2 regions of the Nocardioides segetis genome follow, and region 2 is predicted to be linked to the other one. Evidence: predicted binding sites of a transcription regulator. Region 2 holds the regulator's gene; the other holds the start of a gene.
What was found. The regulator LexA, encoded in region 2, represses DNA repair genes until DNA is damaged. The targets are predictions, from matches to a motif close to TCGAACANNTGTTCGA.

Region 1 (8,495 bases), on a different contig from region 2:
CGTATCGGGCGGGCGTTCGCGGCGATCCGCGACCGCGACGTGGCCGCCGGCGTGATGGGGGTCAACCTCACCCGCTACAAGGTCATCGCGTTCACCCTGTCGTCGTTCTACGCCGGGGTCGCCGGCTCGCTGCTGTACGCGGGGACCGGGCACTTCACGCCCGAGTCGTTCAGCCTGCTCATGTCGGTGCAGTTCATCGCGATCGTCCTCATCGGCGGCGTCGCGACGGTCTCCGGGACGATCATGGGCGCGATGCTGATCGCGCTGCTGCCCCGGATCGCCAGCGAGCTCCCGGCGTTCGTGCCCTTCCTGTCCGACTCGGCCAGCGAGCACCCCAACATCTTCGAGTTCGAGCAGGTCATGTACGGCGTGCTCATCGTCGTGTTCCTGCTGTTCGAGCCCCGTGGCCTGTTCGGGATCTGGCACCGGATCCGCACCTATTGGAAGAGCTTCCCCTTCTCGTACTGAGCCGGGGACCGCACCAGAAACCCAGGAGGAACCGTGAATCGTAGGTCGAGAAGGCTGGGCGTCCTCGCCAGCGCGCTGACCCTGTCCGTGGCCGTCACGGGTTGCGGTCGTGACGACGGCGGCGACGGGGACGGCGGGGGTGGCGCGGCGCCGGGCGTCACCGACGAGGCGTGTCCCGAGGCGGTCGACGACGCCAAGGGCTGCATCTATCTGGGGACGATCACCGACCTGACGGGCGTCTTCAAGGGCGTCGGTGAGCCGTTCACCGCGGGCCAGAAGGCGTTCTGGGAGGGCGTCAACGCCGACGGCGGCATCGGCGACTACGAGGTCAACGTGACCGAGTACGTCAAGGACAGCGGCTACGACCCGGAGAAGCACGCGGAGCTGTTCAACGAGATCAAGGACGACATCCTCGCGGTGGGCCAGTCGCTGGGCACCGCGCACACCAACGCGATCCTCGAGGACGCCACCAGCGAGTCGATCCTGCTCGGGCCCGCCTCGCTGGGGTCGAACTGGATCTTCGACGACACCTCCATCGAGGTCGGCTCGAGCTACTGCACGGAGGCGATGAACATCGTCGACTACGCCGCCGACGAGGGCGCGACGTCGGTCGCCGTCGTGCACTTCCCCGGCGACTACGGCGACGACGCCATGGTGGGTGCCCGGATCGCCGCCGAGGAGCGGGGCCTGGAGTTCACCGACATCACGACCGGCACGGTCGACGGCGGCGACGACCAGTCGGCGGCGGTGGGCGCGGTCCTCAAGGCGCAGCCGGACTTCGTGGTCATCGCGACCAGCCCGAAGGAGATGGCCGCGGTCGTCGGCGGCACCGCGCAGCAGGGCTTCAAGGGCCGCTTCGTGGGCTCGATCCCCAGCTGGAACGCCGCCGTGCTCGCCTCCCCGGCGGGCCCCGCGATCGAGGCGATGTACATGCAGGCGTCGTCGTTCCCGACCTGGGACGCCGACACCCCGGGCATGGAGAAGATGCGGGCGGCGGCCGGTGGCACCGCGCCGAACGACTGGTTCTCGATCGGCTACAGCAGCGGCTACGTCATGAAGGCGATCCTCGAGAAGGCGATCGAGGACGACAAGCTCGACCGTGAGGGCATGGTCGACGTGGCGAACAGCCTGACCGGCATCGAGAGCGAGGGCACCCTGCCCGAGGGCACGGCCAACTGGGCCGGCGACCCCAACGAGGACGCCGTCCGGGTCACCCAGCTCAACAAGGTCGACCAGGCGTCGTCGTCGAAGGTCTCCGTGGCCGTCGACCCGTTCACGGGCGCGACCGCGGAGGGCTACGAGTTCACCGAGCCCTGCTACCTGATGAAGTAGCCGGACGAGACGGCCGGACGAGACGGCCGGACGAGACGGCCGGACGAGACGGCCGGACGAGATCGGCGGCCCGCCGTTCCCCCGGGGACGGCGGGCCGTTGTACCTGCGTGCCCCCTCTCCGACTCCTCCGCCCGCTCGTCGCGCTGGTCCTGGTCCTCGGCTGTCTCGGCGGACTCGGCGTGGCCGGGCCGCCCGCGGCCGCGGCCGCCGGTGTCATCACCGGTCACGTGACCGACGGCGAGGGGGACCCGATCGCCGGGGCGTCGCTCACCCTCTACACACGGACGGGCACGCTCTGGATCCAGGCGGGCACGACGTCGACCGACGCCACCGGCCGCTACGACACCTCCGCGCTCTCCCTCGCCGCGACCGACTATCGGCTCCGGTTCAGCGCGAGCGGCTACGCCACGGAGTGGTACGACGACGCGCGGGTGCCGCGCAGGGCGACGACCCTCGCGCTGTCCTCCGCGGACGTCGTCGTGGACGCCCAGCTCACCCCGGCCGTCGCCGTCTCCGGCGTCGTGAGCGACGACGCGGGGGTGCCGGTCCTCGGCGCGCGCGTCGAGGTGCTGCAGAACGCGGGAGGCGGCTTCTGGGACGTGGTCGCCGAGACGACGACCGGTGTCGGCGGCTACGCGGTCGCGGTGGCACCCGGCACCTATCGGGTCAGGGCGGAGGGCAACGCCCTCCCCGTGGGCGGCGGACAGGAGACCTACGGCTACGGCACAGGGTCGTACGACGGCGGCGACCTCGTCGTACCGGTCGGCGGCGCCACCGGCATCGACATCCGGTTCGCGCCGCTGTCCCATGTCTCCGGTGTGGTCACCGATCTCGGGAACCGCCCGATCGGCGGCATCACGGTCTCCGCGTCCGGGTCGTGCGGCGACGACTGCGTGACCCCGGTCGCCAGCGCGAGGACGGCCGCCGACGGGTCCTACCGCCTGCGCGCCGTCCCGGGCAGCTACACGATCCTCTTCGACGACCAGGACGGCGGGGCATGGTTCGCGCAGCGGTGGGACGACGGGACGCCGGTCCCCGTCGACGCCGCCGGCGTCGACGACGTCAGCCCGCAGCTCGCGGCCGCGCGCACCATCACCGGCCGGGTCACCGTCGACGGCGTGGCCCGGGGCTTCGCCCGGGTGTCCTGGCGCGACGCATCGGTCGCGGTGTCCGAGCCGTGGACCGAGGACGACTGGACGTTCAGCAGACTGGACGGCAGCTACACCCTGACCGTTCCGGAGGGCTCCTATCTGGTCCGGTTCCGCGACCCGGCGCTCCACCGGTGCGAGTTCTACGCGGGTGCCGGGACGCCGGAGGGCGCGACGCCGATCGAGGTCGGGAGCCAGAACCGTGCCGGCATCGACGCCAATCTCACCTCCGCGGACGCGGGGGAGTGCACGGGCGCAGACCCGGGGCGCAGCATCGCGAACGTCCAGCCGCCGGTGATCACCGGCACGCCCGAGGTCGGCCGAACCCTCACCGTCACCCCCGGCGTGTGGGAGCCCGGTGACGCCGAGGTCCAGTCCTACGTGTGGTCGGCCGGTGACGCGATCGTGGCGACCGGACCCTCCCCGACGTACGTCGTCCGGCCGGGCGACGCGGGCCGCAGCATCGTCGTCCAGGAGGTCGTGACCGCCGCGGGCTTCGCCGAGCCCGGCTTCGCCGAGTCCGCGCCGCGCGGGCCGGTGAAGGACCCGGCGGCGTGCGCGGCGGCCGCGAACGCGCTGGCCGGGGCGAGCGCGGCGGCGACGGCCGCCGCGACGGTGGTCGACGCGGCGAGCGTCAAGGCGGCCACGATGGCCAAGAAGCTCAAGAAGCTGAAGAAGGCGGGCGCCGCGAAGGCCAAGATCGCCAAGGCGAGGAAGCGCGCGAAGGCGGCCCGGAAGGCGCTCGCGGCCGTGCGGTCCGACCAGGCGGCGGCGACCGCAGCGGTCACTGCCGCCCAGGCCGCGGTGCCCGCCGGCTGTTGACCGGGACCGGGATCGCTCAGGCGGGCTTGACGTCCAGCACGACCTCGAACTCCAACAGGTCCGCGCCGGTCGACACCGGCTTGCGCGGGGCCTCGCCGGCCGGCGTCGCGTGGGCCGCGCGCGCGTCCCCGTCCCGCCAGGCCGCGAAGGACTCCTCGTCGGCCCACTGGGTCACGACGAAGTAGCGCTCCTCCCCGGCGGTGGGCCGCAGGAGCTGGAAGCCGAGGAAGCCCGGCGCACCCTCGACCGCCCCGGCGCGTGCGGCGAACCGCTTCTCCAGCTCGGGGCCGGCCTGGGGCGGGACCTGGATGGCGTTGATCTTGACGACGGACATGGGTTCCTCCGGGGCGGTGGGCTGGTGTGAGCCTATCCAGCCCCGGTGTCCGTCGACCTACGTGCGTCGGTGGAAGCGGATGTCGCCGTTGGGGAGGCGGGTGTGGGTGTAGCGGTGGTCGTGGATGCGCTGATGGTGGTGGCCGCACAGGGTCACGGCGAGGTCGAGATCGGTGGCCCCGCCGCTGGACCAGGGATCCAGGTGGTGCAGGTGGCACCAGCGGGCGGGGATGGTGCATCCCGCGGCACGGCAGACGTGGTCGCGGAGTCGGATCGCCACGCGCTGGGCGGGCTGGAACAACCGGGCCGACCGACCGAGGTCGAGTACGCGTGCGTGGCCGTCGAGGACCACCGGGATGATGCGGGCCTGGCAGGCCAGGCGTCGTGCCTCGCTCGCGGAGATCGTCTCCTCTCCCTCGCCCGTGAGCAGGCCGGCGGTGGCGAGGTCCGTGCGGAGCTGGTCGAGGCTGATGGTCACCGTGACAGTGGTCGCGTCGCCGCCGTGCTCAGGGAGGCGGTCGGGGTCGAGGAGCTCGAGCAGGTCCATGAAGGCCCAGGCCCGGCGGCGGTGGAACGGCGAGCGCGCCAGGTCCGGGTTCAGGTCGGGTTTCGCGTCCTCGGTCGGGCCGGTGTCGATGTCGTCGGTACCGCTGGTGTCGGAGGTGCGGCGGGCGGGATTGGTGTGGGCGTCGAGATAGCCCTTGAGTCGCTCGACCGTGCTGGTCGGGAGCACTCCGGACATCCGGGAGCGTCCGTCGCCGAGGTTGCGGAATTTCAGGGAGGCCCGTTCGCGGGCGGCGGCTTCCTCGGCTTCTATTCGCTTGGCCTCTTCTTCCTCGGCGATCTCCGGCGCGAGCACGTCGAGGATCCGTCGGCCGAGTCGCCGCAGGTCTGCGGGACCGAACTCGCCGGCATAGTCGACCAGCCGAGCCTCGGCATCGGCGCGCAGGTCGGCCCCGAGTCGATCGGGCAGGTCATCGACGGCTGCCGCGATCACTCGGGCCTGTGCCGCGTTGACGCCACCGGCTCGCATGCCGGCCGCCAGCAGCGGCCGGTCCTGCAAGGCGCCGGCGAGTCGTCGATCGGCGCTCGCGGCCGCCGGGTCGAGGTGGGTGGCGTGTGCCAGCCAGGCTCCGGCGTCACGGGCACCGTGCTTGTCCGCGACATCTCCTGCCTCGGCGAGACAGCGCAGCCGAAGCTCGTCGACCTGCGCCGCCAGTCGGGCCGACTCGACCAGCAGTCGCTCCTTCTCCCCGACCGAGAGGTACAACGGCTGCAGGTCGGCCACCCGACCCAGCACCGCACGCGCGTCGGCCACCGCGGCCAGCAACGGCTGCTCAACGAGTGGTGCGACGGTCATCGTGCGGCCTTTCCGAGAGCGCGACGTACGTCGATCCTATCAGATGAGTCGAACATATGTTCGATTCATGGGCCGCCTGTGGAAAGCTCTTTCGTGGCCGGTCTTGCGGTCCTCTCAGCGGGCGTGTCGCCGGCGGGACGTGCCCACGACTGCGAGGCCGGCGAGGAGGAGCAGCGCGGCGACGAGTCCGTGCCACCAGGTCACCTCGGATCCGGTGGCGGGCAGGGCGCCGGCGTCCCCGGCGCCGGCGCCCTGCCCGCCGGCCCCGGTCCCGGGCCCGGAGCCGGTCCCGCCGGGTCCGCCCTTGCCGCTGCCTCCCTTGCCGCCGGCCCCGCCCGTCCCGTCGTCGCCGGGGGTGCCGCCACCCGGGCTCCCCGCGCCCGGACCGGTCGTCCCGGGGCCGGGTGTGCCCGGCGCGGTGACGGTCAGGGTGGCCGTCCCGGTGACGGTGTCGCCGGGCGCGGCGAACGCGGCGCCCGGTCCGTCCGAGGCGAGCCGCTGCAGCAGGGGAGGTGCGGGCACGACGTACGAACCGGTGACGGTCAGCTCGCCGGCCCGGCCGGACCCGCACGCGTTGGCGGCGCAGGTGCCGGGCTCGGACACGGTGAAGGTCGTCGCCTCGGTGAGATCGCCCACCTCGTTGCCGAAGGCGTCGAGGCCCGTGGTCGTGAACGTCTGGGTCTCGCCGGTCCGGATGGACGCGGTGCCGGGCGAGACGACGACCTCGTCGACCGGCCCCGGGACGACCCGGAGCTGCGCATCGGCCGTCTTGCCGTCGTAGGTGCCGGTGACCGGGTACGTCGCCGCGACGGTGCTGGTGCAGCGGCCGGTCGTGCAGGTGGCTCCCGCAGCGGCGACGAGGTCGGTCTCGTCGGTGACGTCGGCGACCACGTTGTCGTAGGCGTCGTACGCGGTCGTCGTGAGCTCGGCCGACTCTCCGGCGGGGACGGTGACGCTGGCCGGGTCGATGCCGATCCGGTCGACCGGGCCCGGGACCACGGTCAGGACGCCGGCGAAGAGCCAGGCGGTCTCCTCGTCGACCTCCATCCCGTTGACCGACTTGATCGCGATCAGGTAGGCGCCCGCCTTCGTCGAGCCGCAGACCTGGCCGGTGCACGTCACGCCGGCGCTGCCCCGCAGTTCGAGGCGGCCGAACGTGGCGGAGACCTCGACCAGGTTCCCGTAGCGATCCATGAGGCCCGGGAGGAAGGTCTGCGTCTCACCCGCGCTGATCACGGCGTTCGCCGGCGCGAGGCCGCTGAACACGCCGGAGCCGTCGCTGACGACGACCATCGTGGTGGTCGCCGTCAGCTCGCCGAACCGGGCGGTGACGGCGTGCTCGCCGACGACGGTCGACGTGCAGGTGTCGGCGCTGCAGGTGAGGCGGCGCTCGCCGTAGATGCCGTTGCGCCAGGTGCCCGCCCCCTCGATGGTGAGCGTGGCGTCGTCGGTGACGGTGCCGAGCGGCTCGCCGCCGGGGCCGTAGGCGCGTACGACGAACGTGCCCGGCTCGCCCGCCAGGACGCTCGGCGCGGTCGGCGCGACCTCGATCCGGGCGATGCCCTGCGTCGGCCGGGTGTCGGCGTGGACCCGCAGCGTCGCCGCCGCCGACCGGCCGTCGTGGTGGGCGGTGACGACGTAGGTGCCCGGGGTGGCGGACGTGCAGGCGCCCGCGGCGCAGGTGCCGGGCGCCTCGATCGTGTAGGTCGCCCCCTCCGCCGGGATGCGGTTGCCGTGGGCGTCGACGAGTGCCGCCTGGAAGGCGTGCGTCGTGCCGGCCGTGACGGCGGCCTCGGCGGGGTCGAGGACGAGCCCGACGGGTGCGGCCGGCACGACCTCGACCTCGGCGTCGGCGGTCAGCGTGGAGCCGGCGACGGTGACCAGGATGCGGTACCTGCCCACGTCGGTGAACGTGCACGTCGCGGCGGGACACTCGCGTTCGGCGGTCAGGTCCGGCACGCCGTTCCCGTTCACGGGCCAGGCCCGGACCGTGGCCCGGTCGGTGACGTCGACGTCGTGGCCGCTGGTCGTCAGCCCCTGGACGACCAGCGGCACCGGCGCTCCGGCAGCGACGGTCGTCATCCGCGGGTCGACGGAGATCCCGGCGAGGGCGTCGTCGCCGGGCTCCCCGACCAGGGTGGAGGTGGCCGTCCGGGTCGGGTCGCTGCGCAGGTTCGCCGTGATGGTGTAGGTGCCCGGCGCGGTCGGCCAGCATCGGATGCTGGCGGTCTCGGTCGTGCAGTACAGCCCGGGGTCGGGCGTGAAGTCGACCTCGTCGGCGTCGTCGACGCGGTTGCCGTACTGGTCGGCGAGCTTCGCCTCGAAGACCCGGTTGCCGCCCACGCCGACGGTGGCGGTCGCGGGCCGGAGGATGATCCCGGTGGGCTCGCCGGGTGCGACCCGCAATCGGTTGAAGGCGGTGAAGCCACCCCAGGTCGCCTTGAGCGGGAAGAGCCCGCTGCTCGTCGACAGGCACGAGCCCGCGGCACACGAGCCGGCGTCGCCCACGAACTCCACGACGGCCTCGTCGGTCACGTCGGTCAGCGCCATCCCCTGGGCGCCGATGGTCCACACCTCGTACCCCACCGCGACACCGGCCCGTGTGGTGCCCGAGCGCGGATCCACCACGATCCCGGTGGGAGTCGCCGCCGCGTCCGCGGTCTGCTCAGGTTGCCCGGTCTGCTCGGGCTGCTCGGGCTGTCCCGCGTGCTCGGCAGGCTCGGCCGGTCCCGCCGGATCGTCACCGGGCCCGGTCGGGGAGGCGGGGCCCCGCCCGCCTTCCGGCGTCGACTCGGTCTCCGTCAGCTCGCTCTCCGGCGGCTCGCTCTCTGTCCGCTCGTTCTCGGGAGTCGGCTCGCTCTCCGGGGTCGGCTCGGGCTCCGCCGTGGCGCCGGCGCCGGCCTCGGTCCCGGAGGCGGCGTCGGTGGTCGCGGCGGCGGTGCCGTCCGGGGACGCGGGGTCGTCGGCCGCGGCGGGCGCGATGCCCGTCAGCAGGAGCAGGGTGGCCGCGCCGAGGGCGAGGGCCACGGCC
Region 2 (8,495 bases):
GCTCGAAGACCTCCGCGTCCGCCGCGCTCGCGAAGTAGCCGTGCTCCCTGCCCGCCTTGACGTACGTCGACACGACGCGGTCGATGAGCTGCTTGAGGCCGCGCTCCCGCTCGGGCGTGCCCACGGCGCCGCGGAAGTACTTGGTGGTGACGATGGTGGAGGCGTTGAGCGACCAGAAGTCGGGGAACTCGACACCGAGCTGCTCGAAGACGGTCTCGCCGGTCTTCCAGTTCGTCTGGACGACGTCGCGGCGCTCCCAGGTGATCTCGTCGTAGGGGTGCACGCCCTCGGTGCTGAAGACCCGCTCGATCTTCAGGCCGCCCTTCGGGTAGCTGGCCGACTCGGTGGTCGTCTCGTTGCGGGCCGTCTCGGTCATGGCTCTCCTGGTCTCCTCTGTGCGGCGGGTCGGCGGGGGCGGCGGTTCAACAGGTACAGCGGGTGCGGCGGTCGTCACGATTGCGGCGGGACGGAGCTCCTGCGATCGACAGGGGCGGTGCCTTCGGGGAAGGGTGGTGGCCCGGCAGGCAGCTTCCCCACTACCTGCCGGGCGTCTGTGGTCAGCCCGTCGGGGCTGTTGTCTCGAGACTCGCCGACGGGCGCTCCTCCACCACGGCGGTGGAGGTGAGCTGGCGCTCGGCCCGCATCAGGGAGATCTCGTTCTCGAAGTCGGCGGCCGAGTCGAAGCCGCGGTAGACGGAGGCGAAGCGGAGATAGGCGACCTCGTCGAGGCGGCGCAGCGGGGAGAGGATCGCCAGGCCCACCTCGTGGGCGGCGATCTCCGGGCTGCCGGCCAGCCGCAGCTGGTGCTCGACCTCCTGGCCCAGCCGGGCCAGGTCGTCCTCGTCCACCGGGCGACCCTTGCAGGCCTTGCGGACGCCGGCGACGGCCTTCTCGCGGGTGAACGGCTCGGTCGCGCCGGAGCGCTTGAGCACGGTCAGCTGCATGGCCTCGACGGTCGTGAACCGCTTCTCACAGCTCGGCGACTGACAGACCCGGCGCCGCCGGATCGAGCAGCCGTCGTCGGCGACCCGGGAGTCGAGGACCTTGGTGTCGTTGTGCTTGCAGTACGGACAGTGCATGGCCCCTCCTCCCGAGCGTACGAGCTGTGGACAAGTCCCGACCTGGTCGTGCTGCTTGTGGAAAACCAGGGGGGATCTGTGGGTTCCCACCCCGGTCCTGTGAGTGACGGAGGGTCGCCCTGTGGACTAGATGTGGAGAACTACATCGTTGTAACTACTAGATGTAGTGGTAACCGTACGCCCCGGCCACCACCGATGCAAGCGGGCCCCGGCAGGAGTTCGGGACCGACCGCTCCGGCCACACGTTTGTGCAGGTCACCACGCACTCCGGCCGCGGTACGACGGCCCGCGCAGGGCGTGTCGCGGACCCCGCGGCGGCCCCGATGGGCGGGTTGCCGGGGCAATCCAGCCACCCATCGGCAACAATGACCGCCGTGACGGGTGGCAAGCGAGCTGGCGATCGAGCGAAGCCGAGATTCCGCCCCGCCCTGCTCCTGCTCGCCGTCGGCATCACCCTGTCGCTCGTGGCGTGGGGCTATCTCGTCATCGCCGCCATCGACTTCGGCGCGACCGCGCGCCACGACGACAAGTCCAGCGCCTGGGTCCTCCTCGGCGTCGCATCGGCGGGCGCGATGCTCTGCCTGTTCCTCACCTTCATGCTGGCCATCCGCCTCTCCCGTGCGCTCGGCCTGAGCTCGCACCACCACGAGCCGCGACCCCGGCGCGACCCCGGCACCCCCAAGGGGGGCAAGCGCGCCGCGCGATGACGCGCGAAGGGCGGGATCCGGTTCGGTCGGATCCCGCCCTTCGTCATTCCCCAGGGCCAGGAGTGGCCCCATCTCCACTGGGGTCGAGGCAGCGGAGAAGCTCGTGGCGCACGACGACGCGCCTCAGACCGGTCGCACCGGGCAGCACCGGGCGCGAAACCCGGTCCTCCCGCTACGAGGTCGGCACCCGCAGCTCCTGCCCGACGTAGACGACGCTGCCGTCGAGCGTGTTGAGCTGCTGGATGGTGCGCATCATGTCGCGCACGTCGTCGCCCGAGGTGGCCGCGACCTCGCTGGCGATGTCCCACAGGGTGTCGCCCGGCGCGACGGTCACCAGGTCGACCTGCGGCGCGCCGGCGTCGTCGCGGGTCGCGGCCGAGCCGGCGGCCAGCCACACGGCGGCCAGCGTGACGACGGCGAGCGCGAGCAGGAAGACCACCACCCGACCGCGCCGGGTCAGCCGGACCTGGCCGCGGGAGCGGGACGCGCTCGTCGTACGACGGGCGGGGGCGACGCGCGGGGCGAGGGTGATCGTGCTCATGGTGACCTCCGGGGGAAGTGGACGTGGGCCCTGGTCTATCCAGGGGGTCCGACGGAAGGTGTTCGATCAGGCGTTCGATCGAACATGTGTACGAGATTAGATCAGGTGTTCGAAGAAATCCAGGATCTGTTCGAAACTGCGTTCGACCGGCGTGTCGCGCCCGCGCTGCAACTACCTGTTCGCGCTGCTCCCTGACCCGTAGACCGCTCAGGGAGCGGTAAGGACAGGTAGTTACAGCGCGCGACACGCGGTTCGAACAGATGTTTGAAAAGGCCCCACGGGTTCGGTTAGCGTCGGACCACGGATCCGGGCACTCCCGGACCGCACCACCCGAGCCGATCTGGAGGGCATCCATGGCCGAGCGCACAGGCACCGACCGCACCGGGCAGCCGAGCAGCGTCACCGAGCTGCCCGACGGGCCGGCGGACGCGACCGGCCTGACCCCGCGCCAGCAGCGGGTCCTGGCCCACATCAAGGACAGCATCGAGAAGCGCGGATACCCGCCGAGCATGCGCGAGATCGGTCAGGCCGTCGGACTCACCAGCACCTCCAGCGTCGCCCACCAGCTGCGCACGCTCGAGGAGAAGGGCTACCTCAAGCGCGACCCCAACCGGCCGCGGGCACTCGAGGTCTTCCTGCCCGAGGTGATGGCGGCGCGGCGCGCGATGGGCTCCGTCGAGGACCCCGACCGCCAGGGGTTCGACGAGACCGGCATCGGCGACGCCGCGCCGGTGCCCGCCAACGTGCCGGTCGTCGGCCGGATCGCGGCCGGTGGCCCGATCCTCGCCGAGGAGCGGGTCGAGGACGTCTTCCCGCTGCCCCGCCAGCTGGTCGGCGACGGTCAGCTCTTCCTGCTCGAGGTCAGCGGCGAGTCGATGATCGAGGCCGCGATCTGCGACGGCGACTACGTCGTGATCCGGCAGCAGCCCACCGCCGAGAACGGCGAGATCGTCGCCGCGATGATCGACGGCGAGGCCACGGTCAAGACCTTCCAGCGCAAGGACGGCCGGGTCTGGCTCCTCCCCCACAACCCGGCCTTCGAGCCGATCGACGGCACCAACGCCACCATCCTCGGCAAGGTGACGGCGGTTCTCCGGCGGGTGTGAGGTCGGCCTGACCGGCCGGTGACATAGGGTCAGGACGTCCTGTCGCCGCACCTTAAGGCCGGTCCTGATGCCTCCTCGCAGCCGCTTCCCCTTCCCCGGGCTGCCCCTCCGCACCCTGCTGGGCGCTCTGCTCGCCGCCGTCGTGATCGTGCCGCTGTCCGGTGGCGTCGCTCAGGCCGACCCCACCGCCCCGACGGACCCGGCGTCCGCCGTACCCGTGGCCGCGGGCGACGACCCCGTCGCCCAGGAGCTCGCCGAGCAGGCCCTGGAGGCCGTGCAGGAGCTCCTCGAGCCCGCGGCGTCCGGCGCAGCCGACCCGGCGGCGCCCGTCACCACCGCCGAGGGTGCCGACCTCACCATGGCGCTGCGCGACCTCGCCGTCACGCGCGACGACCTGCCGAAGGGGCTGCAGGACGAGGCGGCACGGCTGCTCGCCCGCCCCAACACCGCCCACCGTCCGCCGCCCGGCAGCGGTGGCATTGAGTGCACGCCCGGCTCGGGCCTGCCCTGCTACACGACCGGTGAGGCCCCGCCGGTCTGCGGCGGCGGCATCTGCGTCCACTACGTCTCCAGCACCGCCGACGCCGCCACGCCGGCGTACGTCAACGCCGTGCTCTCGGTGATGAACAACGTCGCCGGCAAGTACGCCGCGGCCGGCTACCGTCCGCCCGTCGGCGACGGCACCGCCGGTGGCGGCACCAACCTGTTCGACGTCTACCTCGCCGACCTCGGCTCCCGTGGCCTGTACGGCTACTGCACGACCGACCAGCGGGTCGCCGGCCACGTCACCGCGCCGGCGTACTGCGTCCTCGACAACAACTACGCCGAGTACGGCCCGGTCCCCGGTCCGCTGGCGAACCTGCAGGTGACCGCGGCGCACGAGTACTTCCACGCCGTCCAGTTCGCCTACGACGTCAACGAGGAGACCTGGCTGCTCGAGGCCACCGCGACGTGGGCCGAGGACGAGATCTACGACGACATCAACGACAACCGCCAGTACCTCAAGGGCGGCCCGCTGGGTCAGCCGGCGCAGTCGATGGACTACCGCCGCGGCCTGGCGCCGTACGGCGCGTGGATCTTCTTCAAGTACCTCAGCGAGCGCTTCCCGGCCGTCAACGGGCCCGGCGGCATGCCCGTCGTCGTCCGCGACATCTGGGACCTCGCGGCCGGCGCCCCGAACGCGCGACAGGCGATCGGCACCGCGCTGGCCGCGCGCGGCACCGACTTGCGCACGCAGTTCGGCTGGTTCGCCGCCGCCAACCGGCAGCCGGCGCTGAACTACTCCGAGGGCGCCGCCTACCCGCGGGCCCGGCTGTGGCGCGGCGTGAAGCTCACCAACGCGCGCCGCTCCTTCTCCGACCGCACCTCGCTCAACCACCTCGCCTCGCGCACCATCCGCTTCAAGTCGAAGGTGTCGGGCAAGGCGCGCGTGCGGATCCACGTCGACGTCCCCAAGCGCAAGAAGGGCGGCTACGTCGTGGTGACGATCAAGAAGAAGGGCAAGGCGCCCGTCGCCAAGATGGTCAAGGTCAACCGCAAGGGCGACAAGACCAAGGCCTTCGCGTTCGGCAAGAAGGTCAAGTGGGTCGAGGTCACCCTGGCCAACTCCGGCAAGAAGGACGCCAAGGCCTCGGTCAGCGCCCGCGTGGTGCGCTGACCCGGCGCAGATTGAAGCGCTGAACGCGTCGACCCGGCGCAGATTGAACTGTCGAACAGTTCAGTCTGCGCCGGGTCGGCGTCATTTCGGGTTCAATCTGAGCCGGGTCGGCGTTACTTCGGCGCCCGGCCGCTGAGGCGGGCCAGCGCCTGCCGGACGATCGCGGGGTCGGTCGTGGGCCACATCGGCGGCAGGCTGGCCTTGAGGAAGGAGCCGTAGCGGGCGGTCACCAGCCGCGGGTCGAGGACGGCGACGACCCCGCGGTCCTCGGTGGTGCGGATCAGGCGCCCGCTGCCCTGCGCGAGGAGCAGGGCGGCATGGGTGGCGGCGACCTGCATGAAGCCGTTGCCGCCGGCCTGGTCGGCGGCCTTCTGGCGCGCGCTCATCAGCGGGTCGTCGGGCCGCGGGAACGGGATCCGGTCGATGATGACCAGCTGGCAGGTGTCGCCGGGGACGTCGAGCCCCTGCCACAGCCCCAGGGTGCCGAAGAGGCAGGTGTAGGGGTCCTCCACGAACTGACGCGCCAGCTCGGGCAGCTGCGCCTCCCCCTGCGCGAGCGTGGTGAGGTGGGGCAGCGCCTTGCGGACGTGCTCGGCCGCCGCCTCGGCGGCGCGGCGGCTGGAGAACAGCCCCAGGGTGCGACCGTCGGCCTGGTCGATGAGCTCGGTGATCTCGTCGAGCTGTGCCGGGCCGAGACCGTCGCGGCCGGGCGGCGGCAGATGGCGGGCGACGTAGAGGATGCCCTGCTTCGCGTAGTCGAACGGGCTGCCGACGTCGAGTCCGCGCCACGGCTGGGCGTCGTCGGGTACGTCGCCGCGCGGCCCGGTGCCGTCGCTGCGCTCGGACGGCTTCAGTCCGACCGAGCCCGCCACGGTCGAGAAGTCGCCGCCGAGCATGAGCGTGGCGGAGGTGAGCACGACCGTGTTGTCGGCGAGCAGCTTGTCGCGCATCTGGCCCCAGACCTGGAGCGGCGCGATGCACAGGATCGGCGGCATCCGGTCGGTGCCCTCGGTGCGCCAGAGCACGTCGGCCTCGGAATTGGCGGCCATCCGCTCGGCGGTCGCGAAGACCTCCTGGACCATGCCCTTGGCCTGGGTCAGCGCGGCGTCGGGCTCGCTCCCGGCGTCGGCCTTGGGGAACGCGCCGGCGCAGGCGCGGGCGGCGTCGCGGACCAGCACGAGCGCGTCGGCGAGCGCCTCGGGGACCTGCTCGAAGCGGCCGGCGGGGGCGTCGGTGATCGCGGCGCGCAGCGCGTCGGCCGCGTCGGCGAGGTCCTCGGCCTCGTCGCCCTCGACGTGGCGGATGCTGCGCCGGGCGGCTCGCTCGACCTCCGCGGCCCAGAGCTCGTCGGTGGCGGCCTGGGTGACCCGCGCGGCGAGCTCGTGGGCCTCGTCGATCACCACGGCGTCGTACTCCGGGATCATCGGGATGCCCTCGATGGCGTCGATCGCCAGCAGGGAGTGGTTGGTGACGATGAGGTGCGACTTCTGCGCCTTCTCCTTGGCGCGCTCGGCGAAGCACTCCTCCCCGAACGGGCACTTGCTCGCGCCCACGCACTCGCGCGCGGTGACGCTGACCTGGCGCCACTCCTTGTCGGTGTGCCGCGGGGCGTCGTCGCGCTCGCCGGTGCCGCGGCGGTCCTCGGCGGCCTTCTCGGCCCACTCGCGCAGCGCCAGCACCTTGCGGCCCATCGCGCCCATGGCGTCCTCGGCCTGGATCAGCTCGCCCTGGTCGTCGGGGGCGCCCTCGCGCACCCGGTGCAGGCAGGCGTAGTTGGAGCGCCCCTTGAGCACGGCGTACGACGCGTCGACGCCGGGGACCGTGCCCACCGCCTTGACCAGCCGCGGCAGGTCACGCTCGACCAGCTGGTGCTGCAGGGCGAGGGTCGCGGTGGCGATCACGACGCGCTGGTCGTGGAGCAGGGCGGGCACGAGGTAGCCCAGGGACTTGCCGGTGCCGGTGCCGGCCTGGACGAGCAGGTGCTCCTTGGCGGCGAAGGCGTCGGCGACGGCCTCGGCCATCGCCACCTGGCCGTCGCGGCGCCGCCCGCCGAGGGCCTCCACCGCCGTCGCGAGCAGGTCGCGGACCGGGGACGTCCGGTCGTCTGCGGTGGTGGTCACCGCAGAACCCTAGAGGGTCGCGCCGACGTCCTCGCGCACCCCTCCACAGCGTCTCGGTGCGCCCGCTCGTTCTCGCGGGCTACTCGACGGGCAGGAGCTCCCGGACCCGCGCCGCGACCCGGTCGCCGAACACGCGGTGACCGGCCGCGTCGGGGTGCAGCCGGTCGTCGTCGTAGCTCAGCTCGACGTCGAGCATGGACAGGTACGCCGCCCCGTGGTCGGCCGCGAGCCGGGCGAGCGTCGCGTCGACGGCCGCCACGTCGTCATAGCGCAGCCGCGGCGCCGGCGGCGGTCCCACCACCAGCACCGAGCGACCCGCGAGCTCGCGCATCAGCCGGTCGAACCCGGCCTGGAGGTCGGCGGTCGGCTGGTCGGCGTCGTTGAGCCCGCCCTCGACGACGAGGAGGTCGGCTGCCGCGACACCGGCGGCGGCCCGCGTGGCGTAGGAGACGTCGCCGCAGGCGCTGGCGCCGGAGGAGAACCCGCTGCCCGAGAAGCCGTCGACCCGGACCCGGCCGGGCAGCCGGACCGGCCAGGACCGCTCCGGGCGCGCGCCGACGCCGACGGAGTAGGAGTCCCCGATCACCAGGACCGAGGCTCCGGACCCGGTCACCAGCGCGGCCCGCGCCTCGGCGCGCTCGCCCCGGGCCACGCAGGGGTCGGTCCGGGCGCCGGCGCGCGCCAGCAGGGCCGTGCTCGCCACGGTCGTGACGACGAGCGCGAGCAGGCCGAGGAGCAGTCGGTGCCGAGTCACGCCGGCATCATCCGTCGTACCGGACGATCGGGTTGCCGAATTGGCCGAATCGCAACCGAATCGTCCGGTACGAAGAGGAGGCCGGGCTCAGACCGCGTAGGCGGCGAGCTCGCCGGCCAGCGCCTCGGTGGCCCGGCCGGTGACCCGGGTGCCGTCGGCGGTGTGCTCGAGGGTGCCGATCTCGCCGTCCTTGTGGATCCGGTCGATCAGGTCGCCCCGCGCGTAGGGGACGAGGGCGGTGAACTCGACCCGGGGACGCGGGAGCTCGGCCTCGACGGCGGCGATCGCCTCGGCGATGCCCTCGCCGGTGCGGGCCGAGACGGCGACGGCATGGGGCTCGCGACGCAGCACCCGGTCGACGACGAGCGGGTCGGCGGCATCGATCTTGTTGACCACGACCAGCTCGGGCACGTCGGTCGCGCCGATCTCGGCGAGCACCTCGCGCACCGCGGCGAGCTGGCCCTCGGGGTCGGGGTGCGAGCCGTCGACGACGTGGACGATCAGGTCGGCGTCGGCGACCTCCTCGAGCGT

Region 1: the regulator LexA is predicted to act here: its motif matches at 5,513-5,528, upstream of ACPZVR_RS01880 (HNH endonuclease signature motif containing protein).

The regions. Positions count from the first base shown of each region.
Region 1 covers NZ_JBNINR010000001.1:420,384-428,878, forward strand. The annotation lists gene ACPZVR_RS01860 (branched-chain amino acid ABC transporter permease) at 1-468, shown strand, start outside; gene ACPZVR_RS01865 (ABC transporter substrate-binding protein) at 502-1,800, shown strand; gene ACPZVR_RS01870 (carboxypeptidase-like regulatory domain-containing protein) at 1,909-3,771, shown strand; gene ACPZVR_RS01875 (antibiotic biosynthesis monooxygenase family protein) at 3,788-4,105, opposite strand; gene ACPZVR_RS01880 (HNH endonuclease signature motif containing protein) at 4,163-5,464, opposite strand; gene ACPZVR_RS01885 (LPXTG cell wall anchor domain-containing protein) at 5,579-8,495, opposite strand, start outside.
Region 2 covers NZ_JBNINR010000006.1:358,095-366,589, forward strand. The annotation lists gene ACPZVR_RS14350 (vitamin B12-dependent ribonucleotide reductase) at 1-376, opposite strand, end outside; gene nrdR (transcriptional regulator NrdR) at 558-1,079, opposite strand; gene ACPZVR_RS14360 (hypothetical protein) at 1,454-1,786, shown strand; gene ACPZVR_RS14365 (LysM peptidoglycan-binding domain-containing protein) at 1,959-2,327, opposite strand; gene lexA (transcriptional repressor LexA) at 2,681-3,433, shown strand; gene ACPZVR_RS14375 (MXAN_6640 family putative metalloprotease) at 3,501-5,090, shown strand; gene ACPZVR_RS14380 (ATP-dependent DNA helicase) at 5,204-7,210, opposite strand; gene ACPZVR_RS14385 (SGNH/GDSL hydrolase family protein) at 7,290-7,964, opposite strand; gene hflX (GTPase HflX) at 8,052-8,495, opposite strand, start outside.